DNA from 2 places in the Xanthobacter nonsaccharivorans genome. Region 2 is predicted to be linked to the other one. Evidence: riboswitches for the same ligand, from Rfam matches in the RefSeq annotation. Region 2 holds a riboswitch; the other holds the start of a gene.
What was found. Region 2 has a riboswitch for S-adenosylmethionine ahead of V5F59_RS05335 (O-succinylhomoserine sulfhydrylase). Riboswitches for the same ligand answer to the same signal wherever they lie in the genome.
Positions count from the first base shown of each region.

Region 1: another riboswitch for S-adenosylmethionine. It lies ahead of V5F59_RS10780 (threonine aldolase family protein); the one in region 2 lies ahead of V5F59_RS05335 (O-succinylhomoserine sulfhydrylase).

Region 1 covers NZ_CM195526.1:2,351,707-2,358,828, reverse strand. Annotated here, with positions in the region: gene V5F59_RS10800 (YjbE family putative metal transport protein) at 1-50, shown strand, start outside; gene V5F59_RS10795 (hypothetical protein) at 214-354, opposite strand; gene V5F59_RS10790 (GNAT family N-acetyltransferase) at 600-1,172, opposite strand; gene V5F59_RS10785 (Orn/Lys/Arg family decarboxylase) at 1,196-3,553, opposite strand; SAM-I-IV-variant riboswitch at 3,874-3,981, shown strand; gene V5F59_RS10780 (threonine aldolase family protein) at 4,031-5,110, shown strand; gene V5F59_RS10775 (thiamine pyrophosphate-binding protein) at 5,302-7,020, shown strand; gene V5F59_RS10770 (carboxymuconolactone decarboxylase family protein) at 7,034-7,122, shown strand, end outside.
Region 2 covers NZ_CM195526.1:1,155,268-1,162,389, reverse strand. Annotated here, with positions in the region: gene V5F59_RS05340 (2'-deoxycytidine 5'-triphosphate deaminase) at 11-1,138, opposite strand; SAM riboswitch at 1,214-1,294, shown strand; gene V5F59_RS05335 (O-succinylhomoserine sulfhydrylase) at 1,371-2,606, shown strand; gene apaG (Co2+/Mg2+ efflux facilitator ApaG/CorD) at 2,718-3,110, shown strand; gene V5F59_RS05325 (TrkH family potassium uptake protein) at 3,134-4,627, shown strand; gene V5F59_RS05320 (SDR family oxidoreductase) at 4,697-5,452, opposite strand; gene V5F59_RS05315 (MFS transporter) at 5,539-6,624, opposite strand; gene ccoS (cbb3-type cytochrome oxidase assembly protein CcoS) at 6,660-6,839, opposite strand; gene V5F59_RS05305 (heavy metal translocating P-type ATPase) at 6,836-7,122, opposite strand, start outside.

The sequences.
Region 1 (7,122 bases), 1.2 Mb from region 2:
TGGCGGTGGTCATGTTCAGCGTGGTGGTCCTCACCAGCCATGTCGGGTGACCTCAGCCCCCTCCCCCGCTTCAATCGGCGCCAACCGTGATGGCGATGAGCGAGGTGGAAGCGAGCAGACGCGACGCAAGGCGAGAAGCTGCTCGCCCAAGGCTATGCCCGTGCGGTTGGGGGTCTGGGAATGGCGTCCGTTGCCCATGAAGAGGCGGGCCGCCTAGTCGGCCAGGATGGCCGGGGCACCGATGCCGAACAGGCCGATGCCCTCCGCCCCGCGCAGCAGCTCGACCGCCGCGGCGAGGGCCGGCCTGTTCTCCGGGGCCGTGACCTCCATGCCGAGGATGTGCCTGTCGCGCACGAAGGAGCATGATTTGGGCGATCTGCGCGGAGATTGCGGCGCTCGGATCCAATCCTGCCGTCATGCTCCGCCTGGTCCGGGGCATCCACTCCGCCGTGCCGGTGCGCTCCAAGCCCAGCCACCGGCCCGGCCGCTGAGTGGATCGCCCGGACGCGCCGGGCGATGGCGGCCGCGCGGGCGTTCCATGAGGAGCGGTCGAGCCCCGCCGCGATTGACCGGGCCTTCACGCCCCCTTCCCCGCGCCCTCAGCGGGTGGACAGGGGCGGCGGGGGCGGCGGCGTGGTGGCGCCGGGGCCGAGGGAGCGCTGGACCATCACGCTGTCGGACCAGCGCCCGTAGCGGTAGGCGACACCGGGCAGAAGCCCCACCCGCACGAAGCCGAAGCGCTCGTGCAGGGCGAGGGAGGCGGCGTTGTCGGCATCGATGTAGCCGATCATCTGCCGGAACCCGGCCGCGGCGCAGGCGTCGATGAGCCCGCGCATGAGCCGGCTGCCCACCCCCCGCCCCACATAAGCGTGATGCACGTAGATGGAGTGCTTCACGCTGTAGCGGTAGGCGGGGCGCTTGCGGAACAGCACCACATAGGCATAGCCCACCACCTCATCGTCCAGGGTTGCGACGATGTGGGGGAGGCGACGGCTCTTCAGGTTCTTGCGGCGCTCGCGCAGGTCGTCCGGCTCGGGAGTGCCATCGTCGTCCACCCCCTCCTCCACCCCGCGGCGGATGTGCCGGCGATAGATCGCCAGCATGGCGTCCACATCCGTGTCCCGCGAGGGGCGGATGACGACCCTGCTGTCCTGCATGCTCTCCTGTTCCATGACCTGATCCGAACGTCCCCGTCCTATTCCGCGACCACGTAGGTGTGGAGCCGCACGCGGCCCGCCTCGTCCGTCTCGCGATAGACGCCCTGGATTTCCACGTCAAAGCCGGGGAAGGTGTTGAAGCACGCCTCGAACATCTTGAGATAGTCGATCATGGGCTTGGCCCGCTCGGTCAGGCGCTCGCCCGGGACGATGGTGGCGATGCCCGGCGGATAGACCACGAAGGGGGTGGTGGCGATGCGGCCGGCGATGGCGTCGATGGGCAGATAGTCCACGTCGTTGCGCACCAGGCAGCGCGCCGCGTCGTGGGGCGACAGCGCGATGTCCGGCAGGTGCTCCGCGGAGAACTGCATGGCCTGCAGCGCGCTGACATTCGCGGCGCGGAAGAAGCGGTGCATGTCGCCGCACAGATCGCGCAGCCGCACCCCGGCATAGCGCGCCGGCCGCCGGCGATAGAATTCCGGAATGGCCTCCTCCAGCAGCGCATTGTCGTCGTGCAGCTTCTTGAAGGCGACGAGGCCCGAGATGAGCGTGCCGGCCTTCGACGCCTCGACCCCCGGGGTGAGCAGGAAGAGCAGGGAGTTGAGGTCGTTCTTCTCCGCCACGATGCGGTTCTCGCGCAGATATTGCGCCACCACGGGGGCCGGAATGCCGTGCTCCCCATAGCCGCCGCTCGCCCGGTCGAAGCCGGGGGTGAGGAGCGTCAGCTTGTTGGGGTCGGTCATGGCGAAGCCCGGCTCCATGCGGTCAAAGCCGTGCCATGCCGCCCCCGGCGTGAGATGCCAGAAGGCGGGATTGGTGGCGAGCTGGTCGGTGGAGACGCTTTCCCACGGCACCTCGTGCACCGCGCCGGGGCTCGACACATCGGGGATCGCCACCCGGTCGGGCACGAACGGCTCGAAGAACCAGCGCCGCTCGGGCCTGAGCTCCTTCTCCTCGAACTCGCGCCGCACCGCGCGGATCTTCTTCCTCAGCTCGATGCCAAGACGGATGGTGTCGTCCCACAGCACCTCGCCCGAGCGGCCCTTCATCATCTGCGCGCCCACGTCGAGGGAGGCGAACAGGGGATAGAAGGGCGAGGTGGAGGCGTGCTGCATGAAGCTCTCGTTGAAGCGCCGGTGCTCCACGCGCCGCTTCTGGCCGGTGATGTGCCGGTCCTTCATGTGGATCTGCGAGGCCTGGGAGAAGCTCGCCAGCTGCTTATGGGTGGACTGGGTGGCGATGATGCCGGGGGCATCGGGGCCGAGGTCCTTCAGCCCCATGGCGAAGCGCCCGGCATAAAGCGGGTGGAACTTCATGAAGCCGGCCCAGGCCTCGTCGAACAGGATGTAATCGGCAAGGTGCCCGATGGCACTCAGGATCATGTCGGCGCTGTGGATGGTGCCGTCATAGGTGCACTGCTCCACCACCGCCACGCGGAACGGGCGCGGCTTCTTCCACGCCTCCGGGTCCTTCACGAGCGGATGGGTGCGGATGCGCTCGCGCAGCGCCTGCTCATCGAACGCGGCGTAGTCCATGGGGCCGATGAGGCCATAGGCATTGCGCACGGTGGGCAGATAGAGCGGGATGCCGCCGGAGATCATCAGCGCGCCGTGATGGGCGGCCTTGTGGTTGTTGCGGTCGAACAGCACGAGGTCGCCGTCGGTGACGAGGGCGGAGAGCGCCACCTTGTTGGAGGTGGAGGTGCCGTTGAGCACGAAATAGGTCTTCTCGGCGCCGAAGATCTTCGCCGCCTCCTTCTGCGCCGCCAGCGCCGGGCCCTCGTGGGTCAGGAGGTCGCCGAGGTCGAGCACGGAATTGTCCAGGTCGTCGCGGAACACCGCCTCGCCCAGATGCTCCATGAACACCCGGCCGATGGGGCTGCGGGAGTAGAAGACGCCGCCGTTGTGCCCCGGGCAGGTCCACAGCTGGTTGCCTTCCTCGGCATAGTCCACCAGCGCGCCGAAGAAGGGTGTCTTCAGCGTCTCGGCATATTGCTTGAGGCGGCTGATGAGGTTGCGGGCGATGAAGGTGGGCGTCTCCTCGGAAAGGAAGACGTAGCCGTCGATGAAGTCCAGCACCTCCACCGGCACGTCCTCGAGGCGCTTCCTGCGGATGAGGAGGATGATGGGGAAGTCGAGGCCGCGCCGGCGCATCAGGTTGATGAGGGAGGCGGTCTTGCCCTCGAGCCCCTTCTTGCCCCAGTCCACCATCATGCAGCCGATGGCGGCGTCGGTCTGGACCGAGATTTCCGCGTCTTCCAGATTGCGGGCGCGCACCACCTCGAAGCCGGAGCGCTCGATCTCCGTGACGATCTGGTTGAGGCGCGCCCCCTCCAGGTCGTCCGCGTCGAAGGCCGGCGTCGCGAAGAGGAAGGTGAAGCGTCGGAAATAGTCCATGGGCCACCCGCGTTAGAGCGCGATTCCCCCTGGATGCGGGCGGATCGCCTCTGGTCTGCGCGGAGGTGTCCACGGGTTCTATGACAGGGCGACGACACTCTCGCCCATGGCACCGCAGGCGGGCCGAGCCCCGGCGACGGCGGCGGCAAGGAGACGGGGGCGCAGCTTCAGGGCGAGCATCCAGCGTGAAGGCATCATCAGGCCGGCCATCCGCCGCGCGGCGTGGGGCGGCGCTTGCGCGGGGATGATCCGCGATGTCCGGACCGCGCCCCCGAAGCCGGCCCGCCGGGTTGCGCCTTTTCCACCTCGGGCCTAAGGATGGGCAGCATCAAGAGTTGGGCTGACGCCCAACGCCAACCTGCTCTCCCGGGCAAGGTGGCGGCCCCGGCGAGGGGGATGTGGCCGAACCGGCAAACATCGGGCAAAGCCATGCGTCAGATTCCGCGCCCGATGCGCCCTGAACCGGAACCTGCGCCCATGAGCTCCACTCTGCCCCCCGCCCCCGCCATGCCTGCCCCCGCCCAGCAGTTCGCGAGCGACAATTACGCCGGCGTATGCCCCGAGGCGTGGCAGGCCATGGCGGAGGCCAATCCCGGCTCCGCCCCCGCCTATGGCGACGACATCTGGACCGAGCGTGCCGCCGACGCCTTCCGCGCCCTATTCGAGACGGATTGCGAGGTGTTCTTCGCCTTCAACGGCACGGCGGCCAATTCGCTCGCCCTCGCCTCGCTCTGCCAGTCCTATCACAGCGTGATCTGCTCGGCCCTCGCCCATGTGGAGACCGATGAATGCGGCGCGCCGGAGTTCTTCTCCAACGGCTCGAAGCTGCTCACCGCCGCCACCGAGGACGGCAAGCTGACGCCCGAGGCGATTCACGCCCTCACCGCCAACCGGCGGGACATCCATTTCCCCAAGCCGCGGGTGGTCACCATCACCCAGCCCACCGAGACCGGCCAGCTCTACAGCCGCGACGAGATCCTGGCGATTTCCGCCGTGTGCAGGGACCTCGGCCTCAGCCTGCACATGGATGGCGCCCGCTTCGCCAACGCCTGCGCGGCCCTCGGCGCCAGCCCGGCGGACCTCACCTGGCGGGCGGGCGTGGATGTGCTGTGCTTCGGCGGCACCAAGAACGGCATGGCCGTGGGCGAGGCCATCCTGTTCTTCAACCGCGCCCAGGCGGAGGATTTCGACTACCGCTGCAAGCAGGCGGGGCAGCTCGCCTCCAAGATGCGCTTCCTGTCCGCGCCCTGGGTGCGGATGCTGGAGAGCGGTGCGTGGCTGCGCAATGCCGCCCACGCCAACGCCTGCGCCCGCCATTTCGCCGGACGGGCGGCATCGCTGCCGCGCGTGGAGCTGGTGTTCCCGGTCTGCGCCAATGCCGTGTTCCTGCGCCTGCCGGCGGCCGTGACCGACGCCCTGCGCGCCAGGGGCTGGCGCTTCTACACCTTCATCGGCGACGCGGCGCGCTTCATGTTCGGCTGGGACGCGGACCTGCGCAACGTGGATGCGTTGGCGGACGACATCGCCGCGGCGGCCGCGGCATCGAGCCAGCCCTGAACAGGCTGGAGGGCGTTTCACCCATCCCGGGGAGCCGCGCTGCGGTCCCGATGATCGGACCGCGCTCCGGCGTCACACGCGCGAACCTGTTGGCGAGCCATCATCGCCGGTTGAAGCCCGCTGCCCGGCAGGCTTAGCTTCCCCTTGGGGACTCGCTCTCCGCCACCGTCCAGACACGGAATGCGACAGACATGATTGGCACCGACTACATCCTGCGCGCGCTTGTCGCCGACGGCATCGGCCACCTGTTCATGGTGCCGGGCGGGCTCGTCGATCCCTTCCTGCCGGCGCTCGACCGAACCCCCGGCCTCGTGCCGGTGGTCGCCGCGCACGAGGGGGGCGCGGCCTATATGGCGGACGGCTACGCCCGCGCCAGCGGCACGTTCGGCGCCTGCATGTGCATCGGCGGGCCGGGCGCCACCAACACGGTCACGGCGCTTTCCGCCGCGCAGTCGGACCTCTCCCCCGTCCTGCTGCTGAGCGGCGAGGTGGCGAACTATGCGCAGGGCCTCGGCCTGTTCCAGGATGCCACCGCCGGCACCTTCAACGACAGCCTCGTGCTGGCACCGGTGACCGCCGAATCCTACAGCGTTCCGGATGTACGCGCCCTGCCGCGCGCCCTGAGCGGCGCGGTGAAGCGCATGCTCGACGGCGCCCGCGCGCCGGTGCACCTCTCCATTCCCCACGACGTGCAGGTGGGCACCGTGGACGCGGAGCCTGCCGCCCTTTCCGCCGGCATCCTCCGCTCCCAACCGCTGGACATCGAGGCGGCGGCCGGGCTGTGGAGGCTGCTGGGGAGCGCCGGGCCGGCGCCGCGCGTCGCGATCCTGGCGGGCGGCGGCATCATCGCCGACGACGCGGCGGCGGCCCTGGTGGAGGCGGCGGAGCGGTTCCACATCCCGGTCGCCACCACCGAGCATTCCAAGGGCCTGTTCCCGGAGGATCATCCCCTCTCCCTCGGCGTGTTCGGCTATGCCGGCAGCCCGCAGGCGACCGACGCGCTGCTTGCCAGCGACCTCGACCTCCTCATCGTGCTGGGCGCGACGCTGAACGTGCGCGATTCCATGTACTGGTCGGGCCAGCTGAACCCCCGGCTGGGCGTGCTCTCGGTGAATGTCTCCGCGGTCCATGTGGGGTGCCACGACGGCGACGAGACGTTCGTGGGCGGGCACGGCGGCGCTTTCGCCCGCTGGCTCGCCCGGGCCGGCGAGGCGGAGGCCGCGCCGCTGGCCGCCGGCGTCGAGGCCCGCCGGGCCTGGATGAGCGCCGTGCGGACCAAGCCCCGCTTCTATGACGAGGCCAATGCCGCCAGCGCGCAGGTGCCCATCCATCCGGCCCGCCTGATCCGCGAGACGCGCAAGGCCATGCCGCGCGACACCATCGCCCTGGTGGACAGCGGCGCCCACCGCGCCTTCGCCGTGCATTATTGGGAGAGCTACGCGCCGCGCACCTTCCTCACCGCCTCCGGCCTCGGCCCCATGGGCTGGGCGATCCCCGCCGGCATCGGCGCCAAGGCCGCGCGGCCGGACGCCCCGGTGGTGGTCTTCACCGGGGACGGCTGCATGCGCATGCACGGCATGGAGGTGCAGAGCGCCGCGCGCAACGGCCTGCCGGTGATCTACGTGGTGAGCAACAACCAGGCCCTCGGCAACGTGTGGCTGCGCGTCCACGGCGAGGGGCCGACCCCCGCCCGCGTCACCGAGGCGCCGGACCAGGACTGGGCCGCCTTCGCCCGCGCCCTCGGGGCGGAGGGGGAGACGGTGCGCACCGCCGACGCCATCGGCCCTGCCCTGCAAAAGGCCCTGGCCTCCGGCCGCACCACGGTGATCGACGTGAAGACCGAGCGCGCCGCGCCCACCCCCATCGAGCCTTATGCCGCCGCCGCCGCAGCCTATTCCTACCACGCGTGAGGGAGCCGAGCGCATGGCCAGCCTTCCCGATCCCACCGCGACGCTCACCGGCGCCGGCCGGGCCATCTATGAGGACATCCTCGCCCGCCGGCAGGCCAAGGG
Region 2 (7,122 bases):
CCGCAGGACCTCAGATGGCCAGCGGCCTGAAATGCTTGGAGAGCTTCAGCCCCTGCCCTTGGTAATGGGAGCGCATGTCGGCGCCGTAGAGGGTAGTGGGGCGCCCGGCCATCCGCTCATAGACGAGCCGGCCCACCATCTGCCCGTGCTCCAGGATGAAGGGCACCTCCCGCGAGCGCACCTCCAGCACGGCGCGGGCACCGCGTCCGCCGGCGGCGGCATCGCCGAAGCCGGGATCGAAGAAGCCGGCGTAATGCACCCGGAACTCGCCCACCAGCGGATCGAACGGCACCATCTCCGCCGCATAGTCCGGCGGAACGTGCACCGCCTCCCGCGAGGCGAGGATGTAGAAGGCATCCGGATCGAGCACGAGCCGCGCGGCGCGGCCCTCCCGGACGCGGATGGGCTCCCAGAAGTCCTCCACGTCGAGGGCGCCCACCTCGTCCACGTCGACGACACCCGTATGCTTCTTGGCGCGGAAGCCGAGGAGGCCGCCCAGCGCATCCCCCGCCAGATCGACGCCCAGGGCGATGCCCCCTGCCGCCACGTCCGGGCTCGACGCATCCACCAGGCATTCGGCGGACTGGAGGGTGAGCAGTTCCAGGTCCGACAGGCGGGCGACGCCGCGGCGGAACCGCGCCTGCGACAGACGCGAGCCGGTGCGCACCAGGATCGGAAAGGTGCGCGGCGAGATTTCCAGATAGAGAGGGCCGTTGTAGCCGGCGGGAATGGTGTCGAACGCCCGCGCCCCATCGGTGATGACGCGCACGAACACGTCGAGCCGGCCGGTGGAGCTCTTGGGGTTGGCCGCGGCGGCGAGGTCCGCCGGCAGCTTCATGCGCTCGAACAGCTCCACCAGATAGACGCAGCCAGTCTCCAGAACCGCGCCCTTGGTGAGATCGAAATCGTGCAGCGCCAGGTCTTCGAGCCGGTCCTTGACCGACACGCCCGCGCCCGGCAGGAAGCTCGCGCGAATGCGCCACGCGGTCTTGCCCAGCCTCAGGTCCAGGCTCGCGGGCTGGATCTGGTCGTCGTCCAGCGCCTTGCGGCAGGAAATGGCTCCCGACGCCTTCAGCGCCGCGATGGCCTCGGCGGGCAGGATCCCGGGCTTCAGATGCTCGCTCGCACGCACCGACATATCCGCTTTCCCGTCCTTTTTGTTCGCTTTACCGGACGAAACCCTTGACGCCAAGGGGAGGCCGGGAGTTAACTGCCTTGTGCCTGTGGTGAATTTGAGCCGGCCGGCTTGCAGCCACGTTAAAGAACCATGCTAAAAGGCCGGGGACGATGAGACGGGGAGCCCGCACGCGCCGGACGGCGGCTGTAGGCATCCACACGCCTGATCCCCTCGGCCTCCTCCGGAGACCGTCATGTCCGCGGCATCCAAGCCTGCCTCCAGCCCTTCTCCCTCCCGCTTCGTCCCGAAGGACCCCCTTACACTCCACCCGGAGACGCGCCTAGTCCATGGCGGGACCACGCGCTCGCCGTTCGGGGAGACGTCCGAGGCGCTCTATCTCACCCAGGGCTTCGTCTACGACAATGCCGAATCGTGCGAGGCACGCTTCAAGGGCGAGGATCCGGGCTTCGTCTATTCCCGCTATTCCAACCCCACCACCGCCATGTTCGAGGAGCGCATGGCGCTGCTCGAAGGGGCGGAGGCTGCCCGCGCCACCGCCTCCGGCATGGCGGCGGTGAATGCCGCTCTGCTCTGCCAGCTCTCGGCCGGCGACCATGTGGTCGCGGCGCGGGCCCTGTTCGGCTCCTGCCGCTGGATCCTGGAGGACTTCCTGCCCCGCTTCGGCGTCGAGACGACGCTGGTGGACGGCAAGGACCTTTCCGCCTGGCAGGCCGCGGCGCGGCCGAACACCAAGATCTTCTTCCTGGAGAGCCCCACCAACCCGACGCTTGAGCTGATCGACATCGCCGCGGTGGCGCAGATCGCCCATGCGGCGGGGGCGCGCCTCGTGGTGGACAACGTGTTCGCCACCCCCCTCCTCCAGCACCCCTTCGAGCTGGGCGCGGACGTGGTGGTCTATTCCACCACCAAGCACGTGGACGGTCAGGGCCGCTGCCTCGGCGGCGCCATCCTCTCCTCCCAGCAGTTCGTCACCGACCACCTGCAGACCTTCCTGCGGCAGACCGGCCCCTCCATCTCCCCCTTCAACGCCTGGATCATGCTGAAGGGGCTGGAGACGCTGGCCCTGCGCGTGGAGCGCATGCAGGCGAGCGCCGCCAGGGTGGCGGACGCCCTCGCCGCCTTCGGCAAGGTGGAGAAGGTGATCTACCCCGGCCGCGACGACCATCCCCAGGCCGAGCTCGCCCGCCGGCAGATGAAGGGCGGCGGCACGCTGGTGACCTTCGTGGTGGAGGGCGGCAAGGAGGGGGCCTTCCGCTTCGCCAACGCGCTGGGGCTCATCCGCATCTCCAACAATCTCGGCGACGCCAAGAGCCTGCTGACCCATCCGGCCACCACGACGCACCAGCGCTTCACCCCCGAGGCGCGGGCGGAGATGGGCATTTCCGACGGGCTGCTTCGCCTTTCGGTCGGCCTCGAACACCCCGACGACCTGATCGCGGACCTTGCGGCCGGTGCGGAAGCCTTGTGAGGCAAGGCTTCCGCACGCGCGACGGCAGGGCCTGTTGCGCGCGGGCGGCAACGCGGGTTCACTAGTGCCGTGGGAGCATTTTCTCCCGCGGTGAGGGGAGCTCGAGCGGGTATGTACCGCGCCATCACACGGAATATTCAGGTGACCGCGACGCCGCGTTACGTGGCCGAGCGGTCGGAGCCCGACCAGGGCCGTTATTTTTGGGCATATACCATCGAAGTGGCCAATTTGGGCCAGGAGACCGTGCAGCTGAAGGGCCGCCACTGGATCATCACCGACGCCAACGGCCGCACCGAGGAGGTGTACGGCGCCGGCGTGGTGGGGGAGGAGCCCCTCCTACCCCCGGGCGGCAGGTTCGAATATACGAGCGGCGTCCCGCTCAACACCGCCACGGGAATCATGTGCGGCCACTATGAGATGAAGACCGAACAGGGCGAGACCTTCTCCATCGAGATCCCGGCCTTCTCGCTCGACGTGCCGGATGCGCGGCGCGTGCTGAACTGACCCCCCGCATGAGAGGAGGAGCCATGCACGCGCGCATTCCCAAGGTGGAGGCAGAGGCCGTTTCGGTGCTCAGCCTGCGCCCGGTGGCGACGACGCTCGGCATCCTCCTCTCCATTCTCGGCGCCGCCATGCTGGCGCCGGCGGCGGTGGATTTCGCCGCCCGCTCCGGCGGCCAGGGCGCCTTCGTCGGCGGAGCGGCCATCACCATCTTCGTGGGCGTGCTCCTGTGGATGTCCGGCCGCGGCGCCACCATGGGCAAGCTGGACCTGCGGCAGGCCTTCCTGCTCACCACCTCCGCCTGGGTGGTGCTCTCCATCTTCGCCGCTCTGCCGCTGATGTGGGGGCACGCGCGCCTGTCCTTCACCGGCGCCATGTTCGAGAGCATGTCCGGCCTCACCACCACCGGGGCGAGCGTCATGTCGGGGCTGGACGCCATGTCCCCCGGCATCCTCCTGTGGCGGGCGCTGCTGCATTGGTTCGGCGGCATCGGCATCATCGCCATCGCCATCGCGGTCATGCCGGTGCTCTCGGTGGGCGGCATGCAGCTGTTCCGCACCGAATCCTCCGACAAGTCGGAGAAGTTCCTGCCGCGGGCGGGGGCAATCGCGAAAAGGCTGCTCATCGCCTATGTGGGGCTCACCTTGGCGTGCGCCCTCGCCTTCATCGCTGCCGGGCTCGGCCCGTTCGACGCGGTGACCATCGCCATGTCGACCCTGTCCAGCGGCGGCTTTGCCAATTCGGACCAGTCGATCACCGTCTTCTCCAAGCCGGCGGTGGACTATGTCGCCACCGTCTTCATGCTGGTCGCCGCCCTGCCATTTCCCCTCTATGTGCGGGCCATGGGCGGGGATGCGCGGCGGCTGTTCACCAATCCGGAGGTCCGCCTGTTCCTCGCCATCGTGGCGGTGTTCACGGCGCTGTCCTTCCTCCAGCTCACCCTGCAGGGGGTCGCCTCCGGCGAGACGGCGTTCCGCTGGGCGCTGTTCACGGTGGCCTCCATCATCTCCACCACCGGCTTCATGGCGGCGGACTACACCAACTGGGGCGCCTTTTCCGACACGCTGTTCTTCGTGCTGATGTTCGTGGGCGGCTGCACTGGCTCCACCTCCGGCGGCATCAAGGCGCTGCGCATCGCCATCACCGGCAAGGCGATCCGCCAGCACCTGAAGCGCATCTCGTTCCGGTCCGGGATGTTCCCCCTGCGCTATGGCGGCGCGCCGGTCCCGGATGACGTGGTCACCTCGGTGCTGTCGTTCGTCTACATCTTCATCCTCACCTTCCTCATCGTCGGCGCGGCGCTGAGCGTGATGGGGCTGGACTTGCGCACCGCCTTCTCCGCAGCCATCGCCTGCCTCGCCAACATCGGGCCCGGCCTCGGTCCGATCATCGGACCCGCGTCCAATTACGCCGGCCTGCCGGACGCCGCCTTGTGGCTGCTCACCGCCACCATGCTGCTGGGGCGGCTGGAGATCCTCACCGTGCTGGTGCTGTTCCTGCCGCGCTTCTGGAGGCGCTGAGGCGCGCGCCTCGGGCCCGCTGCAGGCCAAGTCCACGCCCGGGCCCGCGCGGCGCCAGAGCAAGACCCATCAAAAGTGCGCCATGTACCCGCCGTCCACGGCCAGCACGTGGCCGGTGACATAGGACGCCGCTGGCGAGGCCAGGAACACCGCCGCCCCGGCGACCTCGTCCGGCCGCCCCCAGCGGCCGAGGGAGGTGCGGCGCGACAGCCACTCGCCCACCGCCTGGTCGCGGGAGAGCTCCGCATTGGGTTCGGTGAGGAAATAGCCGGGGGCGATGGCATTCACGGTGATGCCGTGCGGCCCGAGGTCGGCGGCGAGAGCCCGGGTCAGCGCCTCCAGCCCGCCCTTGGCCGTCGTGTAGGCGGCATCCCCCGCCCGGGACAGCGGCCCGGCGATGGAGGTGATGTTGATGATGCGCCCGCCCGCCCCGCGCCCCACCATGCCCCGCGCCACCGCCCGCGTGAGATGCGCGGGCGCGAGGAGATCCAGCTCGAGCAGCCGGCGGAAATCGGCGTCCTCCATGTCGAGGAAGCCGCGCCGGTCCCGCGCGCCGGCATTGTTCACGAGGATATGGATGGGCGGCGCGGCGGCGATGGCCCGGGTCACTGCCTCGGCATCGAACACGTCGAGCACAAAAGGCTCGGCCTTTCCGCCCCGGTGATGAATGGCGGTGACCGCCTTGCCGAGGCGACCCGCGTCGCGCCCGTTCACCAGCACATGCGCGCCCGCCACCGCCAGCCCGGCGGCGATCTCGAAGCCGAGGCCGGCCACCGAGCCGGTGACGAGGGCCGTCTGGCCCTCCAGCGAAAAGGGATGGATCACGCTACAGGCCTCCGGACGACGCGAAGGCCCCTTCCCTACCTCCGGACTGGCCGCGAGGCCAAGGGGCAGGACAAGCCGGGCCGAGGTCAGGCCAGGAGATAACCCAGCAGCGCGCCGCAGATGGCGCCGAGGAATAGCCCGCCGTCGTGGAGCGCGAGGGCAACGCGGCTCGGCGTGCCCGCCCGATAGATCCAGGCGGTGGCGCCCACGGTGGCGATGGACCAGCCGGCACCCACGCAGATGAGCGCAGCGGTGATGGTCTCCGGCGTGCCGAGGCGCTGCAGCGGAACGCCCAGCGCCACCAGCAGGGCGCCGGACACGGCAATGGCCACCGCGGGCACCTTGTCCCCGATGAAAGCGAGGGGCACGGCAGGCGCATACATGGCCGCCACATGCAGGGCAATGAAGCCGAATACCGCCGCCCCGCCGATGCCGCAGCCCACCAGCGCCAGCGGTGCGCCGGACATGACCGCGTTCATCCCGAACCAGGCCGCGCCGCCCACCAGCGTCGGCCACAGGATGGCGGAGAGGGGCGCCGTGGCCCGGGGACGGAACTGCGTGGTGGGATCGGCCGCCAGCGTCACCGCGACCCCGAGCGAGCAGGTGTGGGCCAGCGCCGCCAGCAGCGCCGCGCCCACCAGGAAGAAGGGCGCCACCAGCTGCTCCGCAAAGCTCGCCAGCGTCGGCCCGGCAAGCGCTGCGAGCACGCCGCCCGCCAGCACTCCGGCGGTGGCGGCTGCGGGGCGCCCGCTCGCGGCCGCAGCCTCATGCCGGTAGAAGAAGGAGAAGCCCTGCGCCATCCCCAGCCACAGCGCGCCGAGGCAGGCCCAGGCGAACTGCCGCTGGATCAGCGCCGCCGCCAGCAGCGCCCCGCCGGCGATGCCGAGCGAGGCCCCGAGCGCGAAGCCCGTGCGGCGTCCGAAGGCATCCCGCAGGAACGAAGCCGGGAAAGAGGAAAGTGCCGCGCCGAGCAGCATGGCCGCGAACGGCCAGGTGACGAGGTCCGGCCGCGGCGCGAGCTGCGCGCCGGCCAGCGGCAATGCGGCCGAGGCCACCGTCTGCGCCAGCACGGCGAAGGCGAAGCCCATGGCCAAGCCGAAGGTGGAGACCGGACGGGCTCCGTTGTCATTGGCCGGCGCGTCGAGCTGCGGGTCGCACACGCAAACGAGCATGCCTGCGCGCGGCTCCGGGGCGGGCACGGCGCGTCTCATGACTTGGCGGGACCTTTCGGGGCGGGGTCCGGGGGCAGGTCATCGTCGGACAGCACGCGCACCGCGGCACCGTCGAGGTCGTCATATTGCCCGCTCTTCAGGCTCCACAGAAAGGCTAGGAGCCCGCCGAGCCCGAGCATGAGCGCAAGCGGAAGAAGATAGACGAGGACGTTCACGCGACCGCCTCCTCCAGGGTTTGGACCGAGCTGCCGGCGTCAGCCGCCTCATCCATGCGCCCCGGGCGCGCGGCGCGCAAGGCGTTCACGGTCACAAGAATGGAAGAGCCGGACATGGCCAGCGCAGCGATCAGCGGCGTGACGAAGCCGGCAATGGCCAGCGGCACAGCGATCACGTTGTAGAGCACGGCGAGCGCCAGATTCTGCCGGATGAGCCGCGACGCGACGCGCGCCCCATCCACTGCCGCGAGGACAGGGGCCAGGCGCCTGCCGAGGAAAACCG